Linked DNA regions of Prochlorococcus marinus str. SB. The protein of the gene in region 2 binds, or shares a complex with, the protein of the main gene of each other region. Links are inferred from orthologs where the notes say so. Each region holds a gene or a part of one and is shown on either strand. Other genes may lie near its edges.

Region 1 (7,401 bases), 130 kb from region 2 along the record:
TCAAAACATTCTTTAATGATTCCAATTTTTAAACCCTTTATAGATTTATTTAAGTCAGTCAAATAATTCGGTACTGGTTTGTCAAGACATGTTGAGTCAAAGGGGTCTTTACCAGATATTGAATAAAGAATTTCAGCAGCATCTGAGACAGTATTTGTAATTGGGCCAATTTGATCAAGAGAGCTAGCAAATGCTACAAGCCCCCATCTACTAACTCTGCCATAAGTAGGTTTAAGACCTACGACGCCACAAAATGAAGCTGGCTGTCTTATTGATCCTCCTGTGTCAGAACCTATAGCGGCAGCACAAAATCCAGCGGCAACTGAAGCAGCACTACCGCCTGAACTGCCTCCTGGCACTCTATTAATATCCCAGGGATTTGAAGTAACACCAAATACAGAAGTTTCGGTTGAACTACCCATTGCAAATTCATCTAAATTTGTTTTTCCTAAACAAATTCCCCCTGAAGACCATAATTTGCTCGAAGCGGTAGATTCATAAGGAGCGACAAAGCTTTTAAGCATTTTACTTGCACAAGTTGTTGTGACTCCTTTGGTACAAATATTATCCTTTATTGCTATTGGGATCCCCGCGAGAGGAGGCAGTTTTTCTTTATTTTGAATTAATTTATCAATATTCTCTGCTTGCTCAATAGCATTATCTTTTGTAATACAAATATATGAGTTAATTTCAGGATCTTTTTGATCGATTTTTTCAAAGATATCATTAACTAATTCCTTAACAGAAACATTATTACTGGTAATTTCTTTTCTTAAAGAATTAAAATTCATTTTTTAATTTATTTCTTAAATTCAAAGTTATCAAACAGTTAATGGTTCTTCTTTATTGCAACGTACTAAAGTGTGTTTAATATTTTTGGAACCTTCATCAGAAAGATCTTTAATAAAAGAAGACATATTTTCTTTTAAACTACGTTTAGTAATAAATGGGCCGAACCAGTATGTATTACTAGGTTCATCTGTCTCAATTTTAGCCCACCAGGCTAAACCAAGTTTGTTTCCAAAATTTCTAATCAATTTTTTTGGCCTGATTGACCATCAATTCTTGTTAAATTCTATACAATTTTGTAGTGAAAATTCAATAAATTTTTATTAATCATATTAATGTATTGAAACAACAACATTTTAGTGGTCTTTAAAAAAGTAATTTTTAATAAAAATTATTTATCTGTCAAGTAAAATAATGATATTGCAGCCGCCACAGAGGCATTTAAACTTGTAGTCTTACCTTTAAGAGAAATACTTAATATAAAATCGCATTTTTTCTGAGTAAGCAAAGAAATACCTTTATCTTCAGAGCCAACTACAACTACCAAAGGTCCTTTTTCTTTAAAATTTGACATGGATAATTGACCATCTCCAGATAAGCCAACAACAATAAAACCATTTTTCTTAAGTTCATCAAGAGCTCTATTTAAGTTAACAACTCTACTAACGTGAAGGTGTTCTAAGGCTCCTGCAGCTACCTTGGCGACAGTTCCAGTCAATCCTGCAGACCTTCTCTGAGGAATAATTACACCCTTACAATCAAATGCTTCTGCTGATCTAATAATCGCACCAACATTATGAGGATCAGTTATACCGTCTAAAGCGACTAATATAGGATTTGGACAATTTTGTTTAGAAAAATCTATTAATTGCTCTATGGATATTGTTTTAGAGCACGCTAACTGCAATGCAATACCTTGATGTGAGGCTCCATATGTCAATTGCGAAAGTCTGTTCCAAGAAACTTCTTCAATAAGAACTCCTTTTGATTTAAGATCCTTAAGCAAAATATAGAATTTGTCTGAAGAAAAAATTTCCGAAGTGCACCAAATTCTATTAATCGCTCTATCACTACTAAGAGCTTCATAAACCGAATGTTTACCCCATATCCAATCATCAAAATTTCTCTTATTAATAAACTCTTGATGCATATCAGAATTTTTATTAGGAAACTCTGTTTGTGATTTAAAACTTGGATTTCTTCTTTTTAAATAAGAAAAAGTATTATTTTTATCATTTTTTTTTAAATTTTCAACTTTCTTATTTTTAGCGGAATTGTTGAAAAATCTATCATTTTTTTCAGAACTATTTGTATTTTTTGGGTAATAACCAAAATCTGAATTTTTTTTGCGTTCTTTATTATTTTTTCCGCGAAATTTATTTGACGAGTTTTTCATAGATTCAATTCATTTTTAATTCTAAATATTCAAAAAGGGTTGATAATCTTTGAGGATCTTTTAAAAATAGCCAGCCAATAAGAGTTTCAAAACCTGTTGCTCTAGAATATATGGTGGGGTTTGAAGATTTTGGATATCTCTTTGTTTTATTTCTAGCACGCCTAATTAAATCCATTTCATTTGAATTTAACAAATGTTCGATTTGACTTAAAGATTTTGACTGAGATTTTGCTTTTACTTCATTTACTACAGATAAATGGAGGTCTTTAGATTTTAGAGGGTAATGAACATGCCTTAGTCTTTGATGGAGCTCCCATACCGAATCTCCAAGCCAAGCAAGTTGAATAACACCTATATCCTCGGGAGATCCATATGGAACCAAGTTTTGAATCCAATAATTCAATTCTTTAAATAATTTAATGCATCTTCAAGGCTTGACTTCAAGTTAAGAAAATCCCCTAAACGAACAAGTTTAATTGTTTGGGCAACTCTCGAATTGCCAACGACAGAAAAACCAAGTTTTGACTTTTTGCATTCTTTTGAAGTTTGAACAAGTGCTCCCAGCCCCGATGAATCTAAAAAATCTATTTTTGTAAGATCTATAACGAATGGAAGGTCATTTTTTAAATTATTAGTAACAAAAGTCTTAAATTGTTTTTCTGAGAAAGCATCTAGTTGGCCTTTAAAAGTAAAAACCATTATGTTTCTTTTAACCTCAAGGTTTCCTCTTAAAGAAACGGTTAACTTCTGGAAATCTTCTATGATTTATACCTCCAAAAAATTAATTTATCAAATGTAATTATCAAATCAAATGAAAACAATATGTCAACATCTTTCTAACATTAGAGAAACAAATTTTTTAAATAAATAATCTGAATCATGTGGGCCAGGTCCAGCTTCTGGATGATATTGCACACTAAATATAGGCTTATTGTAAACCTCTAGGCCAGCCACAGTATTATCATTAAGGTTATAGTGGGTAATTCTAACTATGTCCTTTGAGAGAGTATGGGGATCAATAGCAAAACCATGATTCTGACTAGTTATCTCAATTTTATTATTTTCACCACAAGGATGATTTAAACCACGATGTCCAAAGGGTAATTTATAAGTTGAACCTCCTAATGCTAATCCAAATATTTGATGGCCAAGGCAAATACCAAACATAGGTATCTGACCATATTCAATGAGAGATTTTGCTAAGTCTATACCTTCAGAAACAGATGAAGGATCGCCGGGACCATTTGAAAAAAACACACCATCAGGCTTGTTAGAAAGAACATCATTTAGAGAAGATCGAGAAGGCAAAACCAAAACTTCACAACCATGGGATACAAGTCTATTTAGAATTGAATTTTTAATTCCAAAATCTATTGCTACTATTTTTAACTTTTTAAAAGATTCGTCATATCTTTTTCTTAGATCAAAAATTGTTTTCGTATGACTTTTCCATATATATTTTTGCTTTGTTGAAACAACTTTTGATAAATTTAATCCCTCCATCTTTGGAGTGTCAGAAATTATCTTTAAACAACTTTCATCAGTTTTATCTAGAGAAGTAATAACTCCATTCATCGCGCCACTAGACCTTAAAATTTTAACAAGAGCTCTTGTATCAATTCCATGTAGACCTATAATATTTTTTTCAACTAACCATTGATTAAAATTCTTTTGTGATCTCCAATTACTGCTATTCGATGAAAAATTTCTAACAATTATACCTTTAACATTAATATTAGATTCTGAATCTTCAAAATTAATACCAGTATTTCCAATCTCTGGATAGGTAAATGTTAATAACTGTCCATAATAACTTGGATCAGTAATAACTTCTTGATATCCAGTCATTCCCGTATTAAAAACTATTTCACCAATGGCTGTACCAGAAGCACCAAAAGAGAATCCTGGGAAAACAATTCCATTACTTAAAACTAATTTCGCGTTTTTCTTATATGGATTAATCATCAATTTGAAATTAACTAATTTGCAGATAAATAATTTTTTAAAAGTAAAAACTTATTCCAAGGATCTCCTTGTTTTATAGAAAATAAAGCCTTTTTAAATCCTTCTTTTAAATCATCCTCAATTCCTGCTGCCCAAAGCACTAAAGCAGAGTTCAAGGCAACTACATCAATATGAGATTTTTGTCCGGAACCATTTAAAACAGACTTTAATATTTCCTCGTTAGAATCAATATCAGAAACCACAAGTTTTTCGTTAGTAATATTTTCATGGTTAAAGTCTGTTATATTTATTTCTGAAAACCGCAATTCACCATTTTCAACAAATATTAATTTATTTTCTCCTTGAAGCGAAGCTTCATCAAGACCGCCAGAACCATAAACAACTATTGCTCTGTTCATACCCATTTTTAAAAGCGCACTACCCATAGGTTTCAAAAGATCCTCAGAAGCAACCCCCAAAACTTGCGCATTGGGTCTTAAAGGATTTACTAATGGTCCAAGTTGATTAAATACTGTCCTTATTCCAAGGGTCTTTCTTAATGGCGCTAGTTTTATTAGAGATTTATGCCAAACAGGTGCGAACAAAAAAGTTATTCCAATTTCACTTACAGCTGTGATTACTTTTTCTAATGAACAATTTAAATCTAAGCCAAGATTCAACAAAACATCAGCAGAGCCAACTTTCCCACTAGCACTTTTATTTCCATGTTTTGCAATTTTTACCCCACAAGATGCAGCTACAAATGCTACTGCAGTTGAAATATTGAATGTATTAGCTCCATCACCCCCCGTTCCACAAGTATCTACTAAATACAAGTTTGGTCTTGGTGCTGGCAATTCGCAAACATTTAAGAGTTCCTCAGCCATAGAACTTAGTTCGACACCTGTAGAACTCTTAGCTCTCAAAGCACTCAAAAAAGCTCCTGTTTCAACATCTGAAATTTCATCATTAAGCCATCTTTTCATTAAAGATTTAGAAGTTAATTCATCAAGGTCCCTTCCCTCCAACAAATTATTTAGTATTTCAGCGTTTGATAGATTAGAAGACATTTATTTATTGAAGAAAAATTATGCAGATAAAATTCAATTTGAGGTATCAAAACCTGAGCCAACTAAACCTTTATTTGTATTAGAAGGCCTGAAGCTTTTTGACCAAATATTTTTTGTTTTCGAAAAAAGTTCATTTTTAGTGATCTTCCAAAAATTTAAAATTTTTTCAATATCGTTTTTAATTTCAATTTCGCCTGGGAAATTGGTATAACGATTTATTAACCTAGCTAAATTTATATAGTCAAGATCTTCTGGTGTTTTTTTAATGATAAGTGAATCTATAATGATTTTGTCTGTTTCATGTAATGGATGAGTTTGCTCGTTACCCATAAATAAATACTGAATCATTTATAAAATTAGCTCACATATTCAAAAATGAAACATTATCTTAATCATATCGGCAAAATCAAATGAAAAATTTAAAGATAAAAGTTATATCTAAATACCTAAGACCCTACAAAAGAGAATTCTTATATGGAGCTTTAGCTCTCTTGATGGTAAATATACTGAGTGTTGTAATACCCTTAGAAGTAAAAAATATAATTGACCAATTACAAAAGGGATTTTCTTCCGATTTTGTTATTTCTAAATCTTTATGGTTAATATTTTTAGCAACTTGTATGGGTTTAATAAGATTATTTTCAAGACAGATAGTCTTCGGTATAGGTAGAAAAGTAGAAGTAAATCTTCGTCAAAAACTTTTTGACCATTTACTTATACAAGATCCAGAATGGATCAAAAAAAAAGGAAGTGGAGACATTATTAGTAGAGCCACAAGTGATGTTGAAAACATACGAAGACTTTTAGGTTTTACAGTTTTAAGCTTGTGCAACATTGTCTTAGCTTATTCATTCACTATTCCTTCAATGTTTTCGATTAATAAGACATTAACAGTATCAGCTTTAATGATATTTCCATTAATCCTTGGAATTGTAAGTCTATTTGGTGGCAGAATGGTTAAACAAAGGAAAGCTCAACAAGAATCATTATCAAAACTTAGTGATCTAATACAAGAAGATTTATCTGGTATAAGCGCCATTAAAATTTATGCACAAGAGAATGCTGAGAAAAATGAATTTAATATATACAATAATGACTATCGAAATTCAGCGATAAAACTTGCAAGAACAGCGAGCACTCTATTCCCTTTGTTACAAGGGATTTCCTCAATTTCGTTATTGATATTATTATCACTAGGTACTTTTCAATTAGAGAGTGGATTTATTTCGATAGGTGGTTTAGTAGCTTTAATTCTTTACGTAGAAAGACTTGTCTTCCCAACAGCTCTATTAGGTTTTACCATAAATACTTTTCAGCTTGGTCAAGTAAGTTTAGATCGTGTTGAAGAAATCTTTCAGAACAATCCGAATATTGTTGATAGAGCAGAAACTAAATTTTTAAAAAGGAAGGTTAAAGGATTGATAGAAGCAAAAAATTTAACAATTAAGTATCCAGGATCAAAATTTAATTCATTAAATGGTCTCAATTTTAAAATTTATCCTGGAGAACTTATAGCAATAGTTGGCCCAGTAGGTTGTGGCAAGACAACATTAGCAAAGTCTCTAGGACGGACTATTGAAATTCCAGATAATCAACTATTTTTAGACGAAAATGATATAAAATCCTTAAAATTAAGTGATCTTAGAAAAAACATTTCAATCGTTCCTCAAGAAGCATTCTTATTTACTTCTACAATCTCTGAAAACATAAGTTTTGGAGAACCCAAAGCTTCTAAATATGTAGTTAAAGAAAGCGCTACAAAAGCTGGATTAATTGATGATATCAATAGTTTTCCAGAAAGGTTTAAAACTATTGTTGGTGAAAGAGGTATTACATTAAGTGGTGGACAAAGGCAAAGAACTGCATTAGGTAGAGCACTTCTTGTCAATTCTCCTATTGTTGTTATTGATGATGCTTTAGCAAGCGTAGACAATAAAACAGCAGCAAGAATAATAGATGAAATGAGTGATAGAAGTAATAAAACAATTATAATGATCAGTCACCAACTTTCTGTTGCAGCTACCTGCGATAGGGTTTTAGTAATGGATAAAGGAGAAATAGTACAAGAAGGGACTCATAAAGATTTAGTAAAAGTGAACGGGATATATAAACAACTTTGGGAGAGAGAACTAGCTACCAGAATTGTTAAGAGCTAAAAATAATTTTTTTTCTTATAATAAATAGATTTAAATTATGTTTAAA
Region 2 (8,306 bases):
CCTTTATTAGCTTATTTAGCTGGAAACCTAATCCCTGCAATTGGATCAGGTGATCTTTCAAAAGTTTCTAGTATTATATTTAAGTCTTTATTCGTATTTTTAGTTCAGAAAACTGCTCAATTTGGACAGGATGTATTCATAGCAAAACCATCATTAGAAATTAGTGAAGTGATGAGAGGAAATTTATTTAGCAGAATTCAAAAAATAAAGATGAATTCTTTTGAAAATATTTCAGCCGGGGACATCACATATAGACTTACAGAAGATGCCGACAGGGTAAGCGAAGTTATTTATAAAACAGCTCAAGATACTATTCCCTGCACTTTACAGTTGTTAGCGGTAATAATCTACATGTTTTATTTAGACTGGTCACTAACAGTATCAACATTCGTTTTAGCACCATTGATTATTCTCTCAGTTAACAGTTTTGGAAGAAGAGTTTTAATAGCATCCGAAAAAAGTCAAGAATCAACAAGTAATTTAGCAGGTTTAATAGGTGAATCTATAAATGGAATGTCTACGATAAGAGCATTTGCTGCAGAAAATTGGATTGAGAAAAGATTTTATAAAAGATTAAGTACAAATAAAAAAGCAAAATATAAAACATTAAAACTACTTGCATTTCAACATCCAGTTGTAGGATTTGTTGAAGCATTTGGAATATTAGCAATATTAGGTTTAGGAGCCGCAAGAATCAATCTAGGCCTTCTAACAAGCGAAGAATTTAGTAGTTTTTTTGCTGCAATATTAATGCTTATCGATCCAATAAGCCATGTAAGTACAAATTTTAATGACTATAAACAGGCAGAAGCCTCAATAAAAAGGTTGAAAAACATAAATCAAGAACCTGTAGAAGATGATAAAGAAAATTTACTAAGGGTATCCAATTTTGTAGGCAAAATAAGTTTCAAGAAAGTAAATTTCGCTTACAAAAAAGATAATCAAGTACTTAAAAATATCAATTTAGAAATAAAAAGAGGGGAAGTCACAGCATTTGTTGGAGCTTCTGGAGCTGGTAAAAGTACAATGTTGGCTTTGATATTAAAGTTTATAACTCCAAATAATGGAGACATCTTTATAGATGATAAAAATCTCAAAATATTAAATACAAAAGATATTAGAAAAAAGATTGCATTAGTACAACAACAGCCTTTTTTGTTTTCAGGAACAATTATTGATGTAATAAGAATGGGCAGAAATTTCACTAAAGAAGAAGTTATTGAATCAGCAAAAAAAGCAAACGCTCACAACTTCATTCAAAAGCTTCCTGAGAAATATGAAACTGAAATAACTGAAAGAGGATCAAATTTTTCAGGTGGTCAAATCCAGCGGATAGCAATTGCAAGAGCAATACTCGGGAATCCCTCAATCCTTCTTTTAGATGAGGCCACAAGTGCATTGGATGCAGAATCAGAATCTGAAGTACAAAAAGGACTTAATAGAGCTATGAAAGATAGAACAGTTATTGTAATTGCTCATAGATTAGCCACCACTCAAGAGGCTAATAAAATAGTTGTTTTCGATAAAGGTGAAATTATTGAGGTTGGCGAACACATAGATTTAATAAATAAATCTGGAATTTATAAAGAATTATGTGAAAAACAATTTATTAAAAAATTATAATACTATTTTACTTATTAAAAAAAGTAAATTCATGAGCGAAAACACAAATGACTCTTCAAATCCAGTTTTAACCTTTGAAGGGAAAAAATATTTAATAAATGAACTTTCTAATGAAATAAAAGAATCTATAAAAGTACTACAAATCGCGGAGACACAACTCAAGATGCATCAAGATACTCTCAAATTACTTTCAATTAGTCGAAACTTCTTAGTAAATCAATTGAGAGAAAAACTAAAAAACTTAGAATAAAATATTAACAATTATGGATTTCCTGTAGAGAGTAGGTATTAATTTTATTGCATTGCAAAGCTTTGATCGCCTTAATGGCTGCCTTTGCTCCAGGAATAGTTGTAAAAGTTGGAATATTATATTCTAAAGCAGCACGTCTTAAATAAGCATCATCATGAAGAGCCTGTGGGCCTATTGGAGTATTAATTATTAATTGAACAAGTCCTGAACGAATTAGGTCCTCAATATTTGGTCTTCCTTCATGAACTTTTAGCACTTCTTCAACATGAATTCCTAAATTAACCAAATATGAAGCTGTACCTTTTGTTGCGATTAATTTAAATCCTAAATTCAACAGTTCTCTAGCAACTTCCTCAAGATTTTTTTTATCTAAATCATTTGTAGATAAAAAAGCAACTCCTTCTGAAGGAACACCATTACCTGCTGCCAATTCCGACTTGGCATAAGCAATTCCAAAATCTTTAGCTAAACCCATCACTTCTCCAGTAGATCTCATTTCAGGACCAAGTAATGTATCAGACCCAGGAAATCTTTTAAAAGGTAAAACGGCCTCTTTTACTGCCTGAAATTTTGGAGAAAATTCTTCTGTGAAATTAAGATCTTCTAATGTAAAACCTTGCATTAACTGAGTAGCTAATTTTGCAATTGGTTTGCCAATGGCTTTTGAAACAAATGGAACTGTTCTGGATGCTCTTGGATTTGCTTCGAGAATAAACAATTTATTTTCTCTATTATTTGTATTTATTACTGCAAATTGCAAATTAATTAAACCAACAACATTTAGTCTTTGTGCAATTAATTTAGTCCAGTTCCTTACATTTTCTATTGTAGATATTGAAAGAGAAATTGATGGTAAGCAACAAGCTGAATCCCCTGAATGAATTCCTGCAGGTTCCACATGTTCCATTAGGCCTGCAATTACAACCGATCCCTTTGAATCACATAAAGCATCAACATCGATCTCAATTGCATTATTCAAATATTGATCAAGAAGGATTGGATGATCAGGTGATACCATAACTGCTTCAGAAATGTATCTCGATAATTCATTCTCATCTTTAACAATTTCCATTGCCCTTCCACCCAAAACATAAGAAGGTCTTACAACCAAGGGGAATCCTATATTTTTTGCTACTATTTCTGCTTCATTTTGATTACGTGCAACACCGTTTAAAGGTTGTCTAATACTTAATTCTTCAAGAATTTTTGTAAATTCCTCTCTATCTTCTGCTAAATCGATAGATATTGGAGAAGTCCCAAGAATTTTTGATCCAGTTCTTATCCCATCATTAGATTTAAGCCATTCAAATAAAGGTAATGATAATTTCAATGGAGTTTGACCTCCAAATTGAACAATCAACCCATAAGGATTTTCAGCTTCTATTATGTTAAGCACATCCTCTAAAGTTACAGGCTCAAAATATAAAATATCGCTAGTATCATAATCTGTTGATACAGTTTCAGGATTACTATTAACCATTATTGTTTTGTAGCCATTTGTAGAAGCTTGATATGATGCATGGCAACAACAATAATCAAATTCTATTCCCTGACCTATTCTGTTTGGACCTCCTCCTAAAATCATAATTTTTTTTGATTTACTATTTTCTGAAATCTCGCTATCAAAAATTTGAGAATTTAAATTAATGAAAGATTCTTCGTAAGTTGAATAATGATAGGGAGTTGAGGATGAGAATTCTGCTGAGCAAGTATCAACAGTTTTATAAATTGGAATTATATTAAGTGTTTTTCTATATCTTCTTACTTCAAAAAACTCAGAATTAGTTAACTTCGCTATCTGTTGATCTGAAAAGCCTAATTGTTTAGCATGTAACATCAAATCTCTATCTAGTGTATAAAGTTGCTTATCTTTCAAAAAATCATTTTCAAAATTAAAGATATTACGTAATTTTTCGATAAACCATAAATCTATATTTGTAACTTCTTGAATATAATTATTAGTCTTCCCAAGTTTCATAGCTTTTTTAATTAGGAGAATTCTTTCAGATGTAGGGTTTCTTAAACTATTTTTAATTTGACTCTCATCCTTAAATTCATCTTGTGAATCACATTCCCATCCACAAATACCTACTTCTAATGACCTTAATGCTTTCTGAAATGATTCTTCAAAAGAACGACCTATTGCCATTGACTCACCAACAGATTTCATAGCAGTGCTTAATGTATTAGATGATCCTTTAAACTTTTCAAAAGCAAATCTTGGGATCTTAGTAACTACATAATCAATTGATGGCTCAAAACATGCAGGTGTTTTTTTTGTAATGTCATTAATAATCTCATCAAGTGTATAGCCAACAGATAATAAAGCTGCAATCTTAGCTATGGGGAATCCAGTTGCCTTACTTGCTAAAGCAGAGGATCTACTTACACGAGGATTCATTTCTATAACAATTACTTCTCCATTAGATGGATTTATTGCAAATTGAATATTACTCCCTCCTGTTTCAACTCCCACCTCTCTAATAATCTTCAATGACAAATCCCGCAACCTCTGATACTCCTTATCTGTTAAGGTCTGTGCAGGAGCTACAGTAATCGAATCTCCAGTGTGGACTCCCATTGGGTCTAAATTTTCAATACTGCAAACAATTACCACATTGTCAGCAGTATCTCTCATTACCTCCAGTTCAAACTCCTTCCATCCAATGAGTGATTTTTCAATTAATATTTGATTACTTGGACTTTCTTCTAAACCTGATTTACACAACTCGACAAATTCTTCAAGGTTAAAAGCAATTCCACCCCCTACTCCACCTAAAGTAAACGCAGGTCTTATTATAAGTGGATAGGAACTAATTTTTTTTGATACCTCAATAGCTTCATCTAGATTAGATGCAATACCAGATGGACAAACATTCACATTAATTTTCTCCATCGATTCTTTAAATAATTTCCTATCTTCAGCTTTATTAATCGCTCTTAAATCAGCTCCAATTAATTCAATATTATTTTGTTTTAAAAAATCTGACTCTGATAATTTAACCGCAAGATTCAAAGCGGTTTGACCTCCCATAGTGGGAAGAATGGCATCAGGTTTTTCTCTTAAAATGATCTGAGAAACTATTTCAGGAGTCAATGGTTCAATATATGTTTTGCTTGCGATATCAGGATCGGTCATTATTGATGCTGGGTTTGAATTTATCAAGACAATTTCATAACCAGCATTTCTTAATGCTTTGCAAGCTTGAGTACCAGAGTAATCAAATTCGCATGCTTGCCCTATAACAATCGGTCCCGAACCTAAAATAAGAATTTTTTTTAGATCACCTCTTTGAGGCATAATTTAAACATTCATTTATCTCATGCTACTTATAAATCATCAGATGTTAATCAAGTTACTTGAAAAGCAACATTTGTTTCTATAGTATTGAAAGAAATTAATTTTTTATGAGCGAACTTCAGCGACTTAAAAGTTTGTTGCCTCCAGAGAATGAAAGTTGGGTATTTGTTGAAGCTGCTGCGGCTATAGATCCACCTTTAATAACACTTGAGGAAATCGGTCGTGACGAAGTAGAAATTCAAATAGATTTGGATGAATGGGATAACTTTGCTATTGACCATAGAAATTTATTATTTTGGCACGAGGTTGGGAAAATCCAAAATGATACAATTCCAAGAGATGGATGGGAAATGGCAGCTCTAGCCATAGGACTTGGAGGGGCGATAGGAGAGTTGTGGGTACAAGATGGGTTACTTTTATTACTTGCTCTTGGTTTATCAAGTTTTGCAGGATATCGATTATATTTAAAAAATAATTCTGAAAAAAAGCTTCAAGATGCTATTTATGCAGATGAAAGAGCCATAGATCTTGCTTGTAGATTTGGATACAGCATTCCAAATGCTTATAAAAGTCTTGGAGGAGCATTAAAGGAGTTAATAGATAAAACACGAAAAAAGAAAAAAAGAAGTTTCTTTGAAGATAGATTAGATGCCTTAAGAAAAAGTGCAGAAAAAGCAAGATCAGAATTATCTCAGCAAGAAGGCTCTGATAAATCAGTTTCAAGTGAAAATGTTTATGGACAATAAAAGTTTGGTTTTAATAGCAGCCAAAGCATGTGATGAAAAAAAAGCAAGAGATATAAAACTTATAAAAATTGACAAAGTATCATATATAAGTGAATGGATTTTGATTGCAGAAGGATTATCTGATGTACAGGTTAGATCTATAACTAACTCTGTAGAGGGAGAGCTAAGAGAAAAGGCTAAAGTTGAACCTATACGAAAAGAAGGAATTAACGAAGCAAAATGGGCTTTACTCGATTATGGTGATTTAATAGTAAATATTTTTCAACCAGAAATAAGAAAATATTATGACCTTGAATCATTCTGGAGTAATGGAGATAATCTTTTATTTCCATAATTTTATTTTATGAATCAATCTAAATGTCCTGTCCCTAGAGAACAGCAACCCACAAATGAATTCATAGAATTATCAAAATCTAAAATTTTTTCTTGGCCAAAAACAAAAAAGTCACTAATTCTTACATTGATAAAGTTCTGGGTAGGTGCTTTTGTTCTATTTCTTGTTATTTCTTCAGGAAGTGTATATTTCAAAACGTCCCTTTTCAAATATATTCTATTAAGTTTTTTTAGCAGCTTATCAATACCTCTTTTAATTTCAATAAGGTTATATCTAGGTTGGAAGCATATATTTAATAGATTAATTTCTGAAAAAGTTGAATATGAGGAATCTGGTTGGTATGACGGTCAAGTTTGGGAAAAACCATTAGTTTTGAAAGAAAAAGAATCACTTATTGCTTCAATTGAGGTAAAACCTATTTTAACAAATTTAATTCAAATTTTTTCTATTATTTCAGTCTTAGCTTTATCTGGCATTCTGATTTTTCAATATAACAATTTCTAAATGAGTTCTAATTTCAAAAACCTCTACACCTCTAACAATCCTCCCTTACAAGCAACCTTAATTAGAGGATCAAATATTGAGTCGATCCATAAAATTCATGCTGTTATTACTGATAAAAAAGGGAGGGTTTTAATGTGCGCAGGTAACCCAGAATATAAAAGTTTCATAAGATCAGCACTAAAACCATTTCAAGCAATACCATTTGTTAGTAGTGGAGCTGCATCAAAAATCAATAATGAATCAAAATCAATTGCGTTGGCATGCGGTTCACATAGTGGATCAAAACTTCATTCAAGAGAAGCCTTCAAAATTTTATGGGAATATGACATTGACATTAATAATCTTAAATGTCCAAAATCCAAGACAAGTCCATTAGAACATAATTGTTCGGGTAAACATGCTGCTTTTTTAGCTACATGCAAAAAAATGAATTGGCCATTAGATAGTTACCTAAAAGGGGATCATCCTCTTCAAATAGAAATATTCAGAATTGTTTCTGAATTACTTGAAATCCCGCCATCTGAAATAAACGCAGAACGTGATGATTGTGGTGCACCCACTCTTTTTTTAAAACTATTAGAAATGTCGAGGTTATATTCACTTCTGAGCAGCTCCGAAAATGCTGAATTAGAACAAATCAGTAGAGCTATGACAATAAATCCAATAATGATAAGTGATAACAATAAATTTGATACAGAAATAATTAAAGCTTCTCATGGGAACGTTATAGGTAAAGGTGGAGCCGAGGGAATACAATGTCTATGTAAAGTAAATGAAGGGATAGGTTTAGCTTTAAAAGTAGAAGACGGATCAAAAAGAGCAAAGCATGCTGTTAGTCTTCACTTACTAAAACAGTTAGAGTGGATATCTGAATTAAGAATTCAAGACATCGAAGAAAAAGTTTTTAATTTTCCTGAAGGAGTGCGACTTGAAGTTAAAGGTAAAGTAAAATTCCAAGAATCCTAAAAAACAGGAAAAATAACTCATTCAGATGTATGCTATGTATATGTCGCGGGGTAGAGCAGTCTGGTAGCTCGTCGGGCTCATAACCCGAAGGTCGGAAGTTCAAATCTCCCCCCCGCCACCAAATAGAAGCAGCTTTACTGCTGCTTTTTTAGTATTCGAAGTACAGCAATTATAAAACTAAAAATTATAAAGTCTTAACTAAAAAGAGTTTATTAAAAATTATTTGAAATCTTTTTGAATAGAAAATTTCAAGTCAACTCTAACTAATAATCCAGTAACAATAAAAAGTATTCCAATGTATGAATTCAAAGATAGGTCCAAAATATTAAATTAATTTCTAAGTGAATTTTAACTCACAAATCATATCTATTAAATACCTCAATAAAAAAGATTTTTTTTTTAATAAATCTGAATTTTGAACATTTGCATCTTTAATAAGTTGTTTAATAAAGTAGAGTAAAATTTATCTAATTCAGAAAAATATATGCAGAATTTGCTTCAGCGTGATTTAGGTTCCAGTATGTTATCAATAGCTGTCATATTAGGTTGGTTAGGTCTGTTTTTTGTATTTTTGAGAGTATT

The links. Proteins that work in one complex are often made in the same cells at the same time.
Region 1: the proteins of carB (region 2) and carA are in contact, whole or in part, in a solved structure (PDB 1KEE), measured with the Escherichia coli proteins. The link is inferred for Prochlorococcus marinus str. SB from one-to-one orthologs.

What each region holds. Positions count from the first base shown.
Region 1 is NZ_JNAS01000001.1:148,913-156,313, reverse strand. Bases 2,081-5,032 are described here. They hold carA (glutamine-hydrolyzing carbamoyl-phosphate synthase small subunit), read right to left. Parts: upstream 4,151-5,032; coding sequence 3,011-4,150; downstream 2,081-3,010. Other genes in these bases: trpD (anthranilate phosphoribosyltransferase), read right to left, coding at 4,165-5,032; EV02_RS09165 (STAS domain-containing protein), read right to left, coding at 2,585-2,884; EV02_RS07645 (ribonuclease III domain-containing protein), read right to left, coding at 2,190-2,588; rlmB (23S rRNA (guanosine(2251)-2'-O)-methyltransferase RlmB), read right to left, coding at 2,081-2,185. In the rest of the region: Asp-tRNA(Asn)/Glu-tRNA(Gln) amidotransferase subunit GatA, read right to left, coding at 1-791; EV02_RS07635 (DUF1816 domain-containing protein), read right to left, coding at 822-1,037; more of rlmB, read right to left, coding at 1,181-2,080; more of trpD, read right to left, coding at 5,033-5,199; EV02_RS07660 (DUF3288 family protein), read right to left, coding at 5,233-5,529; EV02_RS07665 (ABC transporter ATP-binding protein), read left to right, coding at 5,610-7,355; peptide-methionine (S)-S-oxide reductase MsrA, read left to right, coding at 7,393-7,401. UniProt on the Escherichia coli protein: Small subunit of the glutamine-dependent carbamoyl phosphate synthetase (CPSase).
Region 2 is NZ_JNAS01000001.1:275,607-283,912, forward strand. Bases 1,678-5,534 are described here. They hold carB (carbamoyl-phosphate synthase large subunit), read right to left. Parts: upstream 5,175-5,534; coding sequence 1,878-5,174; downstream 1,678-1,877. Other genes in these bases: EV02_RS07025 (DUF6447 family protein), read left to right, coding at 1,678-1,873; EV02_RS07015 (DUF3318 domain-containing protein), read left to right, coding at 5,282-5,534. In the rest of the region: EV02_RS07030 (ABC transporter ATP-binding protein), read left to right, coding at 1-1,623; more of EV02_RS07025, read left to right, coding at 1,655-1,677; more of EV02_RS07015, read left to right, coding at 5,535-5,920; rsfS (ribosome silencing factor), read left to right, coding at 5,910-6,254; EV02_RS07005 (CGLD27 family protein), read left to right, coding at 6,264-6,758; EV02_RS07000 (asparaginase), read left to right, coding at 6,759-7,724; EV02_RS09425 (hypothetical protein), read left to right, coding at 8,209-8,306. UniProt on the Escherichia coli protein: Large subunit of the glutamine-dependent carbamoyl phosphate synthetase (CPSase).